DNA from 2 places in the Methylophaga sp. UBA3613 genome. Region 1 is predicted to be linked to the other one. Evidence: predicted binding sites of a transcription regulator. Region 1 holds the regulator's gene; the other holds the start of a gene.
The links. Region 1 encodes FNR, which switches genes on or off when oxygen is low (the NO sensors DNR and NnrR bind a similar motif). Its sites were predicted from a motif close to TTGATNTANATCAA; they were not measured.
Positions count from the first base shown of each region.

Region 2: ccoN (cytochrome-c oxidase, cbb3-type subunit I) is a predicted target of FNR. The motif match lies at 4,134-4,147, and genes of this name have one in related genera.

Region 1 covers NZ_DFLS01000007.1:181,047-188,515, forward strand. Annotated here, with positions in the region: gene B3S93_RS09480 (pentapeptide repeat-containing protein) at 1-61, shown strand, start outside; gene tatC (twin-arginine translocase subunit TatC) at 113-856, opposite strand; gene tatB (Sec-independent protein translocase protein TatB) at 846-1,169, opposite strand; gene tatA (Sec-independent protein translocase subunit TatA) at 1,175-1,420, opposite strand; gene B3S93_RS09500 (histidine triad nucleotide-binding protein) at 1,430-1,768, opposite strand; gene B3S93_RS09505 (phosphoribosyl-ATP diphosphatase) at 1,765-2,085, opposite strand; gene hisI (phosphoribosyl-AMP cyclohydrolase) at 2,082-2,465, opposite strand; gene hisF (imidazole glycerol phosphate synthase subunit HisF) at 2,462-3,235, opposite strand; gene hisA (1-(5-phosphoribosyl)-5-[(5-phosphoribosylamino)methylideneamino]imidazole-4-carboxamide isomerase) at 3,237-3,986, opposite strand; gene hisH (imidazole glycerol phosphate synthase subunit HisH) at 4,012-4,647, opposite strand; gene hisB (imidazoleglycerol-phosphate dehydratase HisB) at 4,697-5,290, opposite strand; gene fnr (fumarate/nitrate reduction transcriptional regulator Fnr) at 5,388-6,137, shown strand; gene B3S93_RS09540 (OmpW/AlkL family protein) at 6,238-6,918, shown strand; gene murJ (murein biosynthesis integral membrane protein MurJ) at 6,966-7,469, opposite strand, start outside.
Region 2 covers NZ_DFLS01000008.1:239,576-247,044, reverse strand. Annotated here, with positions in the region: gene ccoG (cytochrome c oxidase accessory protein CcoG) at 1-464, opposite strand, end outside; gene ccoP (cytochrome-c oxidase, cbb3-type subunit III) at 759-1,694, opposite strand; gene B3S93_RS11045 (cbb3-type cytochrome c oxidase subunit 3) at 1,687-1,896, opposite strand; gene ccoO (cytochrome-c oxidase, cbb3-type subunit II) at 1,889-2,566, opposite strand; gene ccoN (cytochrome-c oxidase, cbb3-type subunit I) at 2,577-3,998, opposite strand; gene B3S93_RS11030 (MTH938/NDUFAF3 family protein) at 4,350-4,742, opposite strand; gene B3S93_RS11025 (integration host factor subunit beta) at 4,748-5,038, opposite strand; gene rpsA (30S ribosomal protein S1) at 5,151-6,824, opposite strand; gene cmk ((d)CMP kinase) at 6,934-7,469, opposite strand, start outside.

The DNA of each region.
Region 1 (7,469 bases):
AACAGCTGATGAAATTAACCTTTCACTGCAACATGGCACCCGAATGCGTTATAAAGACTAGGTTTTTCATCTATCAGTAAGTACAGAGACTGCAATAAAAGATCAGCAAGCCTTAGGATAGCTCTTCGGTAGAATCTTTTGCCTTGGGAAGTAATCTTGATACCTGCAGGCCCAGTTCAAATAATAACCAGACAGGCACGGCCAGAAGCGTCTGAGAAATCACATCGGGTGGTGTCAGTAACATACCAATCACAAATGCTCCAACGATCACATAAGGTCTTTTTTCAATAAGACTTTGTCGTGTGGAAACACCGCTCCAAATCAATAGTAACGTCGCGATGGGCACTTCGAACGCCAATCCGAAGGCAAAAAACAGTTTCAGTACAAAATCCAGATAGCTGCTGATGTCGGTCATTACAGCCACGCCCTCCGGTGCCGCTTGCGTCAAAAAACCAAACACCAGTGGGAAAACAACGTAATAGGCGAATAGTATGCCGAGAACAAACAACACTGTACTGGCGAACATCAAAGGAAAGACAATACGTCTTTCATGTTTATAGAGGCCGGGAGCAATAAACGCCCACAGTTGATATAACAAGACGGGCATCGCCAGCATAATGGCGGCCGTCAGGGTCAGTTTGAAAGGTGTCAGGAATGGTGAAGCCACTTCGGTGGCAATCATCGAGCTGGTCTCGGGTAAATGCTCCAGCAATGGGGCTGATAAAATCAGATAAAGCTCATTGGCGAACGGTAACAAACACACGGCAATGATTAACACCGCCAGAATGCCTCTCAATAATCTATCCCGAAGTTCAACCAGATGGGAAATCAGTGGTTGTTGTTCACTATTTTCCATCTTCAGCCTGCTTTTTATCTTCATCAGAATCATTATCAGTTTTAGCTGAAGGATTCTGTTTGGGTTTTACCGGTTCATCGATATCAATAACTTCATTCAGATCGGGTAAATCATCCGGTTTTTTGAACGCTTGTTTGATTTCCTCGGCCCGTAATTCTTTTGCAATGTCGTTTTTGACCGCCTGAAGTGAGGCATTGGCACGGCCAATCCATAAACCGCAGACGCGAACAACTTTAGGGAGCTTTTCCGGCCCGACAACAATTAAAGCCACTACGGCAATTAACAGTAACTCCCAAAAACCTACGTCAAACACGGCGATTAACGTTTAGTTGAGTCGTGTTCTTCGTGCTGCTGTTTTTGTTGGATTTCACTGTCATCGTCATGTTTAAGATTGCTGGAATCGTTTTTTTGTTCCTCTTCGCCATCACGGACTGAGGATTTAAAGCTGCGAATGGCACTGCCCAGATCACCGCCTAGAGAACGCAGTTTTTTAGTGCCGAAAAGCAAAATGACGATGACCAAGACGATCAATAATTGCCATACACTGATTCCGCCAAATCCCATGGTGCACTCCTAATGAAAGCCAGGCAGGTTTTTGCCGCCTAACAAATGAATATGTAAATGATCGACTTCCTGACCACCACCGGGTCCGGTATTTATAATAGTACGAAAACCCGTCGTTAGGCCTTGAGACTGAGCTAGTTCAGGAAGTTTAAGAAACATATGTGCAATTAATTCCTGATGACTCTCATCAAGCTGATCCAGCCTGGCAATATGTTGTTTTGGAATCACTAACAGGTGCACGGCAGCTTTGGGGTTAATATCGTTGAACACATAGATCAGTTCATCTTCATAAACTTTCGCGGATGGAATCTCACCGGCAATAATTTTGCAGAAAATACAATCAGTCATTTTTTGCTCCTGCTGGCTTTTTCTTCGAGGCCTGATAAGCCAAACCGACGATCCAGCTCATGTAGAACGTCATCAACATCAATATTATTATGCGCCAGTAATACCATTGAATGAAACCAAAGATCGGCTGTTTCATAGATAATTTGATCTTTATCGCCAGCTTTTCCGGCGATAACCGTTTCGGTGGCTTCTTCGCCCAGTTTTTTCAGAATTTTATCCGTGCCTGCGGCATAGAGGCTGGCAACATATGAGCTATCGGCATCTGCTTTTTTACGATCATTGAGTACCGACATCAGTTTTTGCAAGGTATCACTCATTTATATATCTCATCGGGGTTTTTTAGCACTGGCTCCGTGGTTTGCCACTCACCATTTTGCAGTTCCGTGAAAAAACAATGATGCCGACCAGTATGACAGGCGATGCCACCTATCTGTTCAACTTCAAGCAAAATGGCATCCTGATCACAGTCAATACGTATAGATTTGATGATTTGCTGATGGCCGGATTGTTCACCTTTATGCCACAGTTTTTGCCGGGATCGTGACCAATAAACAGCGTGGCCAGTTTCAGCCGTTAGCTGTAATGACTCACGGTTCATCCAGGCTAAAGTAAGTACTTGCTTAGTTGAAAACTCTTGTGTGATAACGGGAAGCAAGCCATCGTTTCCCCAATTGACCTGTTCCAGCCATGCCGTCATAAACGTACCTCAATGCCTTGTTCTGCCATTTGCTGCTTGGCTTCGCCGACAGTATGTTCACCGAAATGAAAGATGCTGGCGGCCAGTACCGCATCGGCATGACCTAATTTGATACCATCAGTCAGATCCTGCAATTTACCCACACCACCAGAGGCTATCACCGGTACCACAACCGCATCACTGACAGCTCGGGTTAGCTCTAAATCAAAACCGGATTTGGTGCCATCACGATCCATACTGGTCAGTAAAATTTCGCCAGCGCCAAGCTCAACCATTTTTTTGGCCCACTCTACGGCATCAATGCCGGTTGGTTGGCGACCACCATGGGTAAAAATTTCCCATCTTGGTGTCTGACCCTCTGCAGAAACACGTTTGGCATCAATAGCGACCACGATGCATTGCGAACCAAATTTTTCGGCAGCTTCACGAACAAAATCCGGGTTTTTAACCGCTGCAGAGTTAATACCAACTTTATCTGCGCCAGCATTCAGCATGCGACGAATATCCGCTACAGTTCGAATGCCACCACCAACCGTCAGTGGAATAAATACCTGACTGGCAACAGCTTTGACAACATCTTCCATGGTGTCACGGTTGTGATGTGTGGCAGTGATATCCAGAAAAGTCAGTTCATCTGCGCCCTGTTCATCATAACGTTTGGCAATTTCAACTGGATCGCCGGCATCACGTATATCGACAAACTGCACACCTTTTACGACACGACCGGCATCAACATCAAGACAGGGAATTATGCGTTTTGCCAGTGCCATATCAGAACTGTAACGGTGGATTCAAACGATCAGCCAGCGATTGACCTTCCGCCAGATCGATGGTGCCTTCATAGATTGCACGGCCGATAATGGCCCCCATAACACCTTCTGATTCGTAATGGCAAAGGGCCTTGATATCGTCATAGTTGCTGACACCGCCGGAAGCAATTACCGGGATATTAATGGCGCGAGCAAGGTCACGAGTGGACTCAAGATTAACACCCTGCATCATGCCGTCTCGGCTGATATCGGTGTAAATAATAGCCTCAACACCATCCTGTTCAAACTGTTGGGCAATATCGATGACATCGTGATTGGACAACTTGGACCAGCCATCGATTGCAACCTTGCCGTCTTTGGCGTCGAGACCAACAATAATATGACCCGGAAACTCGGCACAAACATCGCCAACGAAATGCGGAGCATTGATGGCTTTTGTGCCAATAATGACATAGCGAACACCAGCATCCAGGTAGGTTTGGATGGTGTCTTCATCACGAATGCCACCACCAACCTGTACATCAAGATCAGGAAATGCAGCGCAAATTCGATGAATAACATCAGCGTTAACCGGATTACCCGCAAAAGCACCGTCCAGATCCACCATGTGCAAACGTTTGGCACCGGCTTCAACCCATCTGGTTGCAACCGCCAGCGGATCTTCTGAAAATACGGTGTTATCTTCCATGCGTCCCTGACGCAATCGAACGCAGTGACCCTCTTTAAGATCAATGGCAGGGATTAATAACATAACGCTTTCTCCATCAAACAAAATGTCAGGACTGACCGTCCCAATTAATAAAATTTTTCAATAACTGTAAGCCGGCATGCTGGCTTTTTTCGGGGTGAAACTGTACTGCAAAAAGGTTTTCATGCGCCAACGCTGCTGCAAAAGGTAAAGCGTAATGACTACGACCAGAGATTTTGGTTTCATCGGCGGGCTGTACATAAAAACTATGAACAAAATAAAAGCGACTATTCTGTGGTATATCTTGCCATAAGGGGTGGACGCAGGTTTGTTCGACTTCATTCCAGCCCATGTGTGGTACTTTCAGGCCCTGCTCAACCGCTTCTTTAAAATACAGAACGTCACCTTCAATGATGTCCAATCCAGCCGAGCCTTGGTTTTCCTGACTATGCGTTAATAAAGCCTGCATACCCAGACAAATTCCCAGAAAAGGTTTTTTGCTGGCCATTTCACAGATGAGCCTGTCGAGTTCAAGTTTTTTGAGTTCCGCCATACAGTCACGAATCGCGCCGACACCCGGGAATACGATGTGATCTGCTGCCCGAATCTCTGACGGATCAGCGGTAACGAGAATTTTAGTGTGGTTATCAGCTACGGCTTCCAATGCTTTGGAGACTGAGCGTAAATTACCCATGCCGTAATCAATAACTGCAACGCAACGCATAAAACAAAGACCTGCTCTAGAATGTGAGAGTTATAAAATCGTTAACCGATTATAATGCGCCCTTGGTGGATGGCAATTGCTGTAAGGCTCGTTCATCTAATGTGACAGCCATTCGCAGGGCCCGACCGAACGCTTTAAAAATGGTTTCAGCAATATGATGCGCATTTCGGCCTTTAAGATTATCAATATGCAATGTAATACCGGCATGATTGACTAAACCCTGAAAGAATTCATAAAACAAATCAACATCAAATTCACCGATTTTGTCTCGAGTAAATGTCACATCGAATTCAAAGCCGGGTCGGCCAGATAAATCCAATACTACACGAGACAAAGCTTCATCCAGTGGGACATAGGAATGACCATAACGGACCACACCTTTTTTATCCCCCAGCGCTTTTTTTAATGCCTGACCAATTGTGATACCAACATCCTCAACGGTATGATGAGCATCAATGTGCAGATCGCCTTTGGCGTTGATTTGCAGGTCGAATAAACCGTGACGGGCAATCTGTTCCATCATGTGATCAAGGAATGGCACGCCGGTTTCGGATTGAAATTTTCCGCTTCCATCCAGATTGATGGAGACTTCAATTTGAGTTTCGAGCGTGTTACGCGCAACAGTGGCGCTACGAACGGTCATTTGCTTTCCTGAAAACTGAAATAAAAACAAATAATAACTGTTTCAGTGGCGGGTTTGAAGCGTTATCATGTCCTGTGACTTTTTTACGGATAATAAAATGACACAAGCTCGGGTGATTACGCCATTATTTGAGGACTTGGCTAAGGTTGAACATCATCATCAGCTCGCCTGTCAATCATGTGCTTTGTATCGGTTATGCCTGCCCTTGGGGCTGCATCGGGATGACCTGACCAAGCTCGATCAAATCATTAAACGCAGTGCTGGATATAAACGCCACCAGATTCTGTTTGAACCCTCCTCTACTTTTAAAACAATCTTTGTTGTTCGTTCTGGTTCGTTCAAAACCACGATCTCTGCGACGGATGGGCGCGAACAGGTCACCAACTTTTATTTCCCCGGTGAATTTATTGGTATGGATGCAATTTACCAGCAACGTTATTTATCCACAGCCCGGGCACTTGAAGCCAGCAGTGTTTGCGAATTGCCTTATGAGCGCCTGCAGGAATTCAGTGCGACTATCCCGGAGTTGCAAAATCAATTGATGACCCGTTTGAGCAAAGAATTGTCATCGGATAAAAATTTATTATTGTCTCTCGGCAAAAAAACCGCCCAGGAAAAGCTGATTAGTTTTTTACTGTCTCTATCACAGCGTTTCAGTGAACGTGGTTACTCGTCGATGTCATTTCAATTGACCATGTCCCGAGGGGATATTGCCAACCATCTGGGATTGGCGATTGAAACGGTCAGTCGTTTATTTACCCAGTTACAGGATCAGCAGTTATTGTCGATTCAGGGCAAAGAAGTAACGATTTTAGACCTGCCAGCATTAAAACAACGCTGCGGATAGCCTGAACCACACTTTATTGACCTGGATCAATGTTGATCTCCAGATACTCCGTATGATCTGAAATTGTGTTCCACAACAGATCATTATTCGGAGTCGTGCCATGAAAAAAATTCCCCTGATTTCCTCAATCCTACTTGCTGCTGGTCTTGCCAGCCCTGTTTCAACTGTGATGGCTTATGAGGCCGGTGACTGGTTAATTCGGGGACGGGTTATCAATGTGAATCCAAATGATAGCAGCGGCACTCTCAGCCTCAATGGTGCAGATACTGGATTAAAAGGGGTAAAAGTCGATAGCGATACGGTTCCAGAACTGGATATTACCTATATGATCAACCGCAACTGGGGTGTAGAGCTGATTTTAGGCTATTCAGAACATACCGTTACCGGGGAGAAAAATTGGGGAGTGCTCGGTGATGTTATTGATACCAAAGTACTGCCACCCACATTGACGCTGCAATATCACTTTTTGCCAGGCTCAAATATTCGTCCTTATATCGGGGCTGGGGTGAACTACACCTATTTCTTTGATGAAGAAGTTCCGAGCAGTTCTTTACTTAGCAGTCCAGGCGATAAGGTCAAACTGGACAGCTCCTGGGGTTGGGCTGCACAAGCCGGGGTAGATATTGCCATCAATCAGGATTGGTTTATCAATATGGATGTCAAATATCTGGACATTGATACGACAGCCAGTTTCAAAAATGTACTTGGCACCAATAGCGCAAAAATTGATGCTGATATTGATCCCTTTGTTTATGGTATCGGTATAGGCCGCCGTTTCTAAATTCCTCTCTAAGGCCCTAAAAAAGCCCTCCTGATGGAGGGCTTTTTTTATTCCTGGCTTTGTGGTGTGACTAATGTTTTCAGCCTGACGCCACATAGAGTCAATACAGCAAAATAAACAATTGCAGAAGTCGTTATCAGCCCCATCAATATGCCAAACCGATGCCAGCCACTCCAGCTTATCCAATCGCCATTAATCGGCGTTACCCATAACAAGAACGCTATTAATACGATATTGGCGAGCAGCATACGGATAAAAAATAAGCCCCAGCCAGCGATAGGTTGATAGACCGCTTTTTTTCGAAGTGTGTAATACAGTAAGCCAGCATTGAGCATCGCTGATAAAGCTGTGGCTAAAGCCAGCCCCACATGGGCCAGATAAATCATCAACACAATGTTCAGTCCCATATTGCTTATCATCGCAATAATGCCGATTTTGACAGGGGTTTTGGTGTCCTGACGGGCATAAAAGCCCGGTGCAAGTACCTTGATAAAAATAAATGGCAATAAGCCCAAACCATATGCCATCAAGCTTAATGATGCCTGATGGGC
Region 2 (7,469 bases), on a different contig from region 1:
TTGCTGATGGTATTCGGTGAGTTTTTAAACTTCATCGCTTTTTGAGGTGTATCACCTTCAATACGGGTTTCGATAAAGGTAAAAACATCGGTCCAGACAGTTTGAAAACAGAAATAACCACAGAATACCCGACCCGCAATACTGGTTACTGCCGCCAACAATATGGCAAAGAACAATAATGTAAGGGAAAGCATCCAGATATCTTGTGGGAAAATGGTGATATCTAAAAAGTTGAATTGACGATTGGGGATATCGAAAAGAATTGCCTGTTGGCCGTTCCAGCGTAGGTAAGGCCCAATAAAGAAAATTAACCAGACCGACATACCAAACCATTTAAGGCGTCTGAAACGACCAGACATCCGCTTTGCTACGACCTTAGTGCCACCGGCATTAACATGCCAGTCAGAGACCTCATCATAGATGTCATTAATATTGAGCTCTGCTGACTTCAGTTGTTCCGACACAGTTTGTACCTCACAGGCAACTTATCCGATGGAATTATACCACGCCAAATAATATAAGCATTTACTAATTTAGCTTTTGACGTACAAAAAAAGCCGACAAAATCGGCTTTTTTTGATTCGTCGCTCTGTCAATTATCGTTGGAACTGTCTTCCATGTTTTTAACGACCTTGTAGGCAATCACGCCAATCACAACAATTGTCAATACAAGACTTACAATCGCACCAATCGCTACAGCATCTAAACCCATATCAATCTCCTTGAATCTATCGACTCGTAATTACGTTAGCTTGAGTCTACTCTACGCCACCACCGAGTTGATGGACATAAACAGCCAGTTTTTTGATTTCAGTTTCTGAAAGCCGTTGAGTTTCATCACCTTCATAATATTCTTCAGGATCATCACCGTATTCTTCTGCTTCCAAACGTACGGCAAGCTTTTCATTCCAGGCTGGCATTACTGCAATACGAGTCTTTGGATCATTCGCAGCATTTACGCCGTGAAGAATCGTATGGCGAATTTCATCCGGTTCCCCAGAAAAGCGCCAGACTTTATCTGATAAGTTAGCCGAGCCTAATTGCTGAATGCCTTTAGCATCTGCACCATGGCATGCTACACAACCTTTTTCGTTGTAAAGTTTCCATTGCGCTTCGGTGGCTTCACCAGCCGAGTTACTCAACACGAATTCAACCAGACCATCCACTTCTTCTTCGGTTAACAGCTCAGCATGTGCTGGCATCATTCCTTGACGACCTTTGGCCAGGGTTTCAATGATCTTGTTTACCGTTCCACCGTACAACCAGTCATCATCAGCCAGGATAGGATATCCCGAACCAGGTTGAGGATATCCACCCACACCATGACAAGCGGCACAATTGTCACCATAAAGCACTTTGCTTGAACCTACTGCATAGCGTAACAGCTCATCATCTTCGAGAATTTCTTCTGCTGACATTGCAGCAATACGATCTTCAAAAGGTGCACGTTTTTCCTGAATTTTTGCCATGTCATCCTTGTATTCATTGATCTGCGTCCAGCCCAGAATACCTTCGGTGTTTCCATTCACTAATGGCAGAGAAGGATAAAGAATAAAATACACCAGCACTAACAAACCGCTCAGGTATAAAGCTATTGTCCACCAACGCGGCGGTGGATTAGTCAATTCTCTGATGCCATCCCATTCATGTCCGGTATCAGGACATTCATTTGGGTTTTTATTGTTATCAGCCATCATTTTTCTCCGAATTTATATCGTCATCTCTCAGTGGCAAGTCACGATGCGATTCAAGTTTTTCTTTGTTTTTAGGGCGTAACACCCAGAAATACATACCAAACATCAGTAAGAAAATAACAACCGTCAGAATGGTACCCACCCAATCGCTTACGGTCATTGCAGACCAGTTTGTCTTAAAATAAGACAGAAAATCACTCACGGTAATCTCTTCCTGGTTCAAATTGAATCATGGTGCCAAGCACTTGCAGATAAGCGACCAGAGCATCCATTTCAGTTTTGCCTTCTACGAATTCTGCTGCTCCCAGAATTTCTTCATCACTGTAAGGAACCCCCAGGACTTTCATTGCTTTGAGTCGCTTAACCATGCCTTCACCATCGATGGTGGATTTGTCCAGCCAAGGATATCTAGGCATAACGGATTCAGGTACAACAGAACGCGGGTCACGCAAATGCTGAATATGCCATGCATCAGAGTATTTACCACCAACACGCGCTAAATCAGGACCGGTACGCTTGGAACCCCACTGAAATGGGTGGTCATATTTGGACTCAACAGCCAATGAATAATGACCATAACGATCTTTTTCATCACGGAATGGACGTACCATTTGTGAATGACACAGATAGCAACCTTCCCGCTGATAAATGTCACGTCCAGCTAGCTCAAGTGCAGTGTATGGACGTACACCCTGCAGTTCTTCGTATTCTGGAAAAACATCATCCTCAAAAGTATTATCCAAATAGAACAATGGAACGATCTCGACAATACCACCGACTGACACTACCAAAGCCGTCGCTAGCACCAGCCCCCACACATTTTGTTCAACCCACTCTTGAAAGCTAATGCGTTTATTAGATTTTTTAGCCATGCTGATACCCTCAAATATTCGCTGCAGTTGCCATTTCGGCGGACGGTTTTGCAATCGCGCGGCGAATAGTCACTGTTACGTTAAACAGCATGATGACCGCACCCAGGAAGAAAATCAGTCCACCAATTGCACGCATCGCGTAATAAGGATGCATTTGTGCTACAGACTCAACAAAGGTGTAGGCCAAATTGCCATATTCATCGTATGCACGCCACATCAGGCCTTGCATGATACCGGACACCCACATTGCAGTGATGTAAATTGCGGTACCAATAGTCGCCATCCAGAAATGCAGATTGACCAGTTTGACTGAATACATGGTTGTACCCCACATACGTTCGACCATATGGTACAAGGCACCCACAGAAACCATTGCAACCCAACCAAGTGCGCCTGAATGAACGTGACCGATAGTCCAGTCAGTGTAATGTGACAACGCATTTACGGTTTTCGAAGCCATAACCGGACCTTCGAAAGTTGACATCGCATAGAACGCCAAAGAGACAATCAGGAAACGTAAAATATAGTCTGTACGTAATTTGTCCCACGCACCGCTCAGGGTAAACATACCGTTTAACGCACCACCCCATGAAGGAATAATCATCGCAAGGGAAATGGCTGCACCCAGTGAACCGGTCCAATCTGGCAGAGCGGTATATTGAAGATGGTGAGCCCCCAACCAGACATAACCGAATACCAGCGCCCAGAAGTGGATAACTGACAGGCGGTACGAGTAAACCGGACGGTTTGCCTGTTTAGGTACGAAGTAATACATGATGCCTAGGAAACCAGCAGTCAGGAAGAAACCAACAGCGTTATGACCCCACCACCATTGAATCATCGCATCCTGAACCCCGGAGAAAATGGAATAGGATTTCCACATACTGACGGGAATAGACAGACTATTGACTACATGGAGGTAGGTAATCATGATCATCATTGCCAGGAAGAACCAGTTGGCAACATAGATATGCGAAACCTTTCGGATCGATAAGGTCATGATGAAATTGAACATGTAGGCAATCCAAACCACCGCAATTAAAATATCCAGCGGCCATTCCAGTTCAGCATATTCTTTTGATTGAGTCAGACCTAAAGGCAGAGTAATGATGGCTCCGAGAATAATCAGGTTCCAGCCCCAGAAGGTGAACCATGCCAATTTATCACTCCACAGTCTGACGCCAGAGGTGCGTTGAACAACATAAAATGCTGTCGCCATCAAAGTCGAACCACCAAACGCAAAGATAACCGTATTGGTATGTAATGGGCGTAGTCGACCAAAACTGATATACGGATTATCAAAATTCAAATCTGGCCAGGCTAACTGCGATGCAATAAATACACCCATACCTGTTCCAGCAACCAAATAGACACACGCCATATAGGCGAACCATTTGACCACTTCAAAGTTGTACTGTTGTTTCGCCTGCATAGCGATCACACCTTCTCTTTCATGAAAACTCTTTCACTGTTTCTTTATTAAGAAAACAGAACCCCATTTCATTCTGCCTAACGTTCCAGCTAATGAATTTTACCGCAAAACAACTAGGTTGATGATTTCAAATCCGTGATCCAGATCAATTTTGCTGGTTTTGCTTCTACTTTCACTGGCTTGAAGTTATCCAAATAGGAGAATTTTCCTGACTTCATCTGACGGGGTCAAGTATTAGCAAAAAAGCTATTTCAGCAGAAGCTAATAAGTAACGTAAAAACAATGATTTAATCCATATGTTTAATATGGTTATTTACTTGTTCAATTGCGGTGCATTAGTCGTCATCCGCATTAATTGTAAAAGTAAATCAATACTATTGGTTTTCTGCCTTCATTCAACAGCAAGTTATAGGTACGGCAAGCAGCGCCAAGTGACATGGTTTCCAGTGAGATCCCATACTGTGCCAGGTTGCCAGTAATTTGTAATATATTGGGAGTAATACCTTCGTTATTCACCATAATGACAACGTCAGCATTGAAGGATTTTATTATCTCAATTTGAGAATCGCTAGACTGTTCAGCGAGAGTTTGGAGATCCAGTGCATCGAATACACCTTCAGGAGATAAAACACAGTCATGTGTTATTTGTTGTGGAATTTGATTTGGAGCTTGAATCAGTAGAAAGCCGTCGCCATAACTTTTAATTACAAGAGCGTCAGTAACGGCTTCCTGACTAATTTTCATTTTTGTTAAAAACCAGCGGCATTATTAACGCGATCGCGTAATTCTTTTCCGGGTTTAAAGTGTGGTACATATTTTTCATCAAGTTTAACGGATTCACCGCTTTTTGGATTACGTCCTACTCTTGGTGGACGATGATGCAAGGTGAAACTGCCAAACCCTCTGATCTCAATACGATCACCACGTGACAGACAATCGCTCATCTGTTCAAGAATTAACTTCACCGCTAGTTCAACGTCTCGGTAATTCAATAGAGATTGTTTTTCGGATAGTATTTCTATCAAATCAGACTTGGTCATAATTTCCTAGATTCCCGGCAGTAGACTTTTGGGTTATGCCTTAAATAAAAAGGCAGCTGTATAACAAGAAAATGAGCATCCGGCCTGACCGGATGCTCACCCAATGATCAGATTAGCTGTCTTTCTGATTCATCTGTTCTTTCAGCAAATCACCTAAAGTGGTATTGCCGGAACTAACATTACTGTACTCTTTCACTGCTTCAGATTCTTCCTGATCATCCTTAGCTTTGATTGACAGAGTCAGCGTGCGATCCTTGCGAGACATTCCTGTAAATTTAGCTTCAACTTCATCACCGATATTCAGCACTTTGCTGGCATCTTCGATACGCTCACGTGCGATATCAGCTACGCGAACGTAACCTTCAACACCTTCAGCCAATTCAATCGTTGCACCTTTAGCATCAACTGCAATGACTTTACCAGTCACAACGGTGCCACGTGGGTGTTCAGACAGATAAGCTGAGAACGGATCGTCCTGCAATTGTTTGATACCCAGTGAAATCCGTTCACGTTCAGGGTCAATCGCCAATACAACCGCTTCCACTTCATCGCCTTTTTTGAAGTCACGAATTAATTCTTCGTTTTCTTCTTCCCAAGAGATGTCTGACAAGTGGATCAGGCCGTCAATGCCACCATCCAGACCAATGAAGATACCGAAATCAGTGATTGATTTGATAGCGCCGCTGACTTTATCACCTTTGTTATGAGTCATTGAGAACTCTTCCCAAGGGTTAGTCTGGCACTGTTTGATACCCAGTGAGATACGACGTCGTTCAGCGTCAATATCCAGAACCATAACTTCAACTTCATCACCCAAAGTAACCAGTTTAGAAGGGTGAACGTTTTTGTTGGTCCAGTCCATTTCAGACATGTGAACCAAACCTTCAACGCCATCTTCGATTTCAACAAAGCAACCGTAGTCAGCAATGTTAGTGACTTTACCCTGGATGCGGGTGCTGTTTGGATAACGACGTGCGATATCTTTCCATGGATCGTCGCCCAACTGTTTCAGGCCTAGCGATACACGTTCACGTTCTTTATCAAATTTCAGAACCTGTACATCGATTTCGTCACCGATAGCGACAACTTCTGAAGGATGTTTAACACGTTTCCATGCCATATCAGTGATATGCAACAGACCGTCAATACCACCCAAGTCAACAAACGCGCCGTAATCAGTCAGGTTCTTAACGATACCTTTAACAACTTTGCCTTCTTCCAATGTTTCCAGAAGGGCTTCGCGTTCAACGCTGTTCTCAGCTTCCATAATGGCACGACGAGAAACAACGATATTGTTACGTGGGCGATCCAGCTTAATCAGTTTGAACTCAAGCTCTTTGCCTTCGAGGTGTGAAGTATCACGGATAGGACGTACATCAACAAGTGAACCCGGCAGAAACGCTCGGATGTTTTCCAGATCTACAGTGAAACCACCTTTAACCTTACCGGAAATAATACCGATAACAGTTTCATTGGCTTCAAATGCATGTTCCAATCTAATCCATGCTTCAGCGGCTTTGGCTTTTTCACGTGATAATTGTGTTGCACCAAATCCATCTTCCAGTGTTTCCAGAGAAACATCGACCAAATCACCAACAGAAACGGTGATTTCACCTTTTTCGTTCATGAACTCGGCAACTGGGATAGCGCCTTCAGATTTCAGACCTGCGTTAACCATAACAACATCAGGACCAACATTGACTACCGTACCGGTAACAATTTTGCCTGGTTGCATTGGGGTTGCGTTTAGACTCTCTTCAAAGAGATCAGCAAAGCTTTCGCTCATTATAAATATCCTTGATCCTGTTCAGATAACAGAATCGCCCGTTAGTCCTGCGATTGCAGGAAATTAACAAAAAACCTGCCTGGAACACCCAGACAAGTACCCTAATAAATCAGCCGATTAATGCACTGACTTTTTCTAAAACAGCTTCGATACCGAGTTGTGTTGAATCGAGAATAACGGCATCATCGGCAGGCCGTAGTGGCGCTACTTCACGTTGCGTATCCCGTTCATCACGTTCTGATATTTCGGCTACGAGATCGGAAAGGTTACTATCAATTCCTTTCTCTTTCAACTGCTTATATCGTCTCTCCGCCCGAACCTTGGCACTGGCTGTGAGAAAGACTTTGTATGGCGCATCTGGAAACACCACCGTACCCATATCGCGGCCATCTGTGACTAAACCTGGCGGTTGGCAAAAATCACGCTGTCTTTGTAATAAAGCTGAGCGAACTGCCGGAAATGCGGCAACTTTTGATGCGGCATTGCCGGCCTGTTCAGAACGAATCAGTAACGAAACATCTTCGCCTTCGAGAACAACCTGCAACTGTCCATCCTTTAACACAAATTGCACATCCAGCTGACCCGCTATGGATGCCAGCGCTGCTTCATCAGTTAAATCAATTTGATGCTTTATTGCCGCTTGAG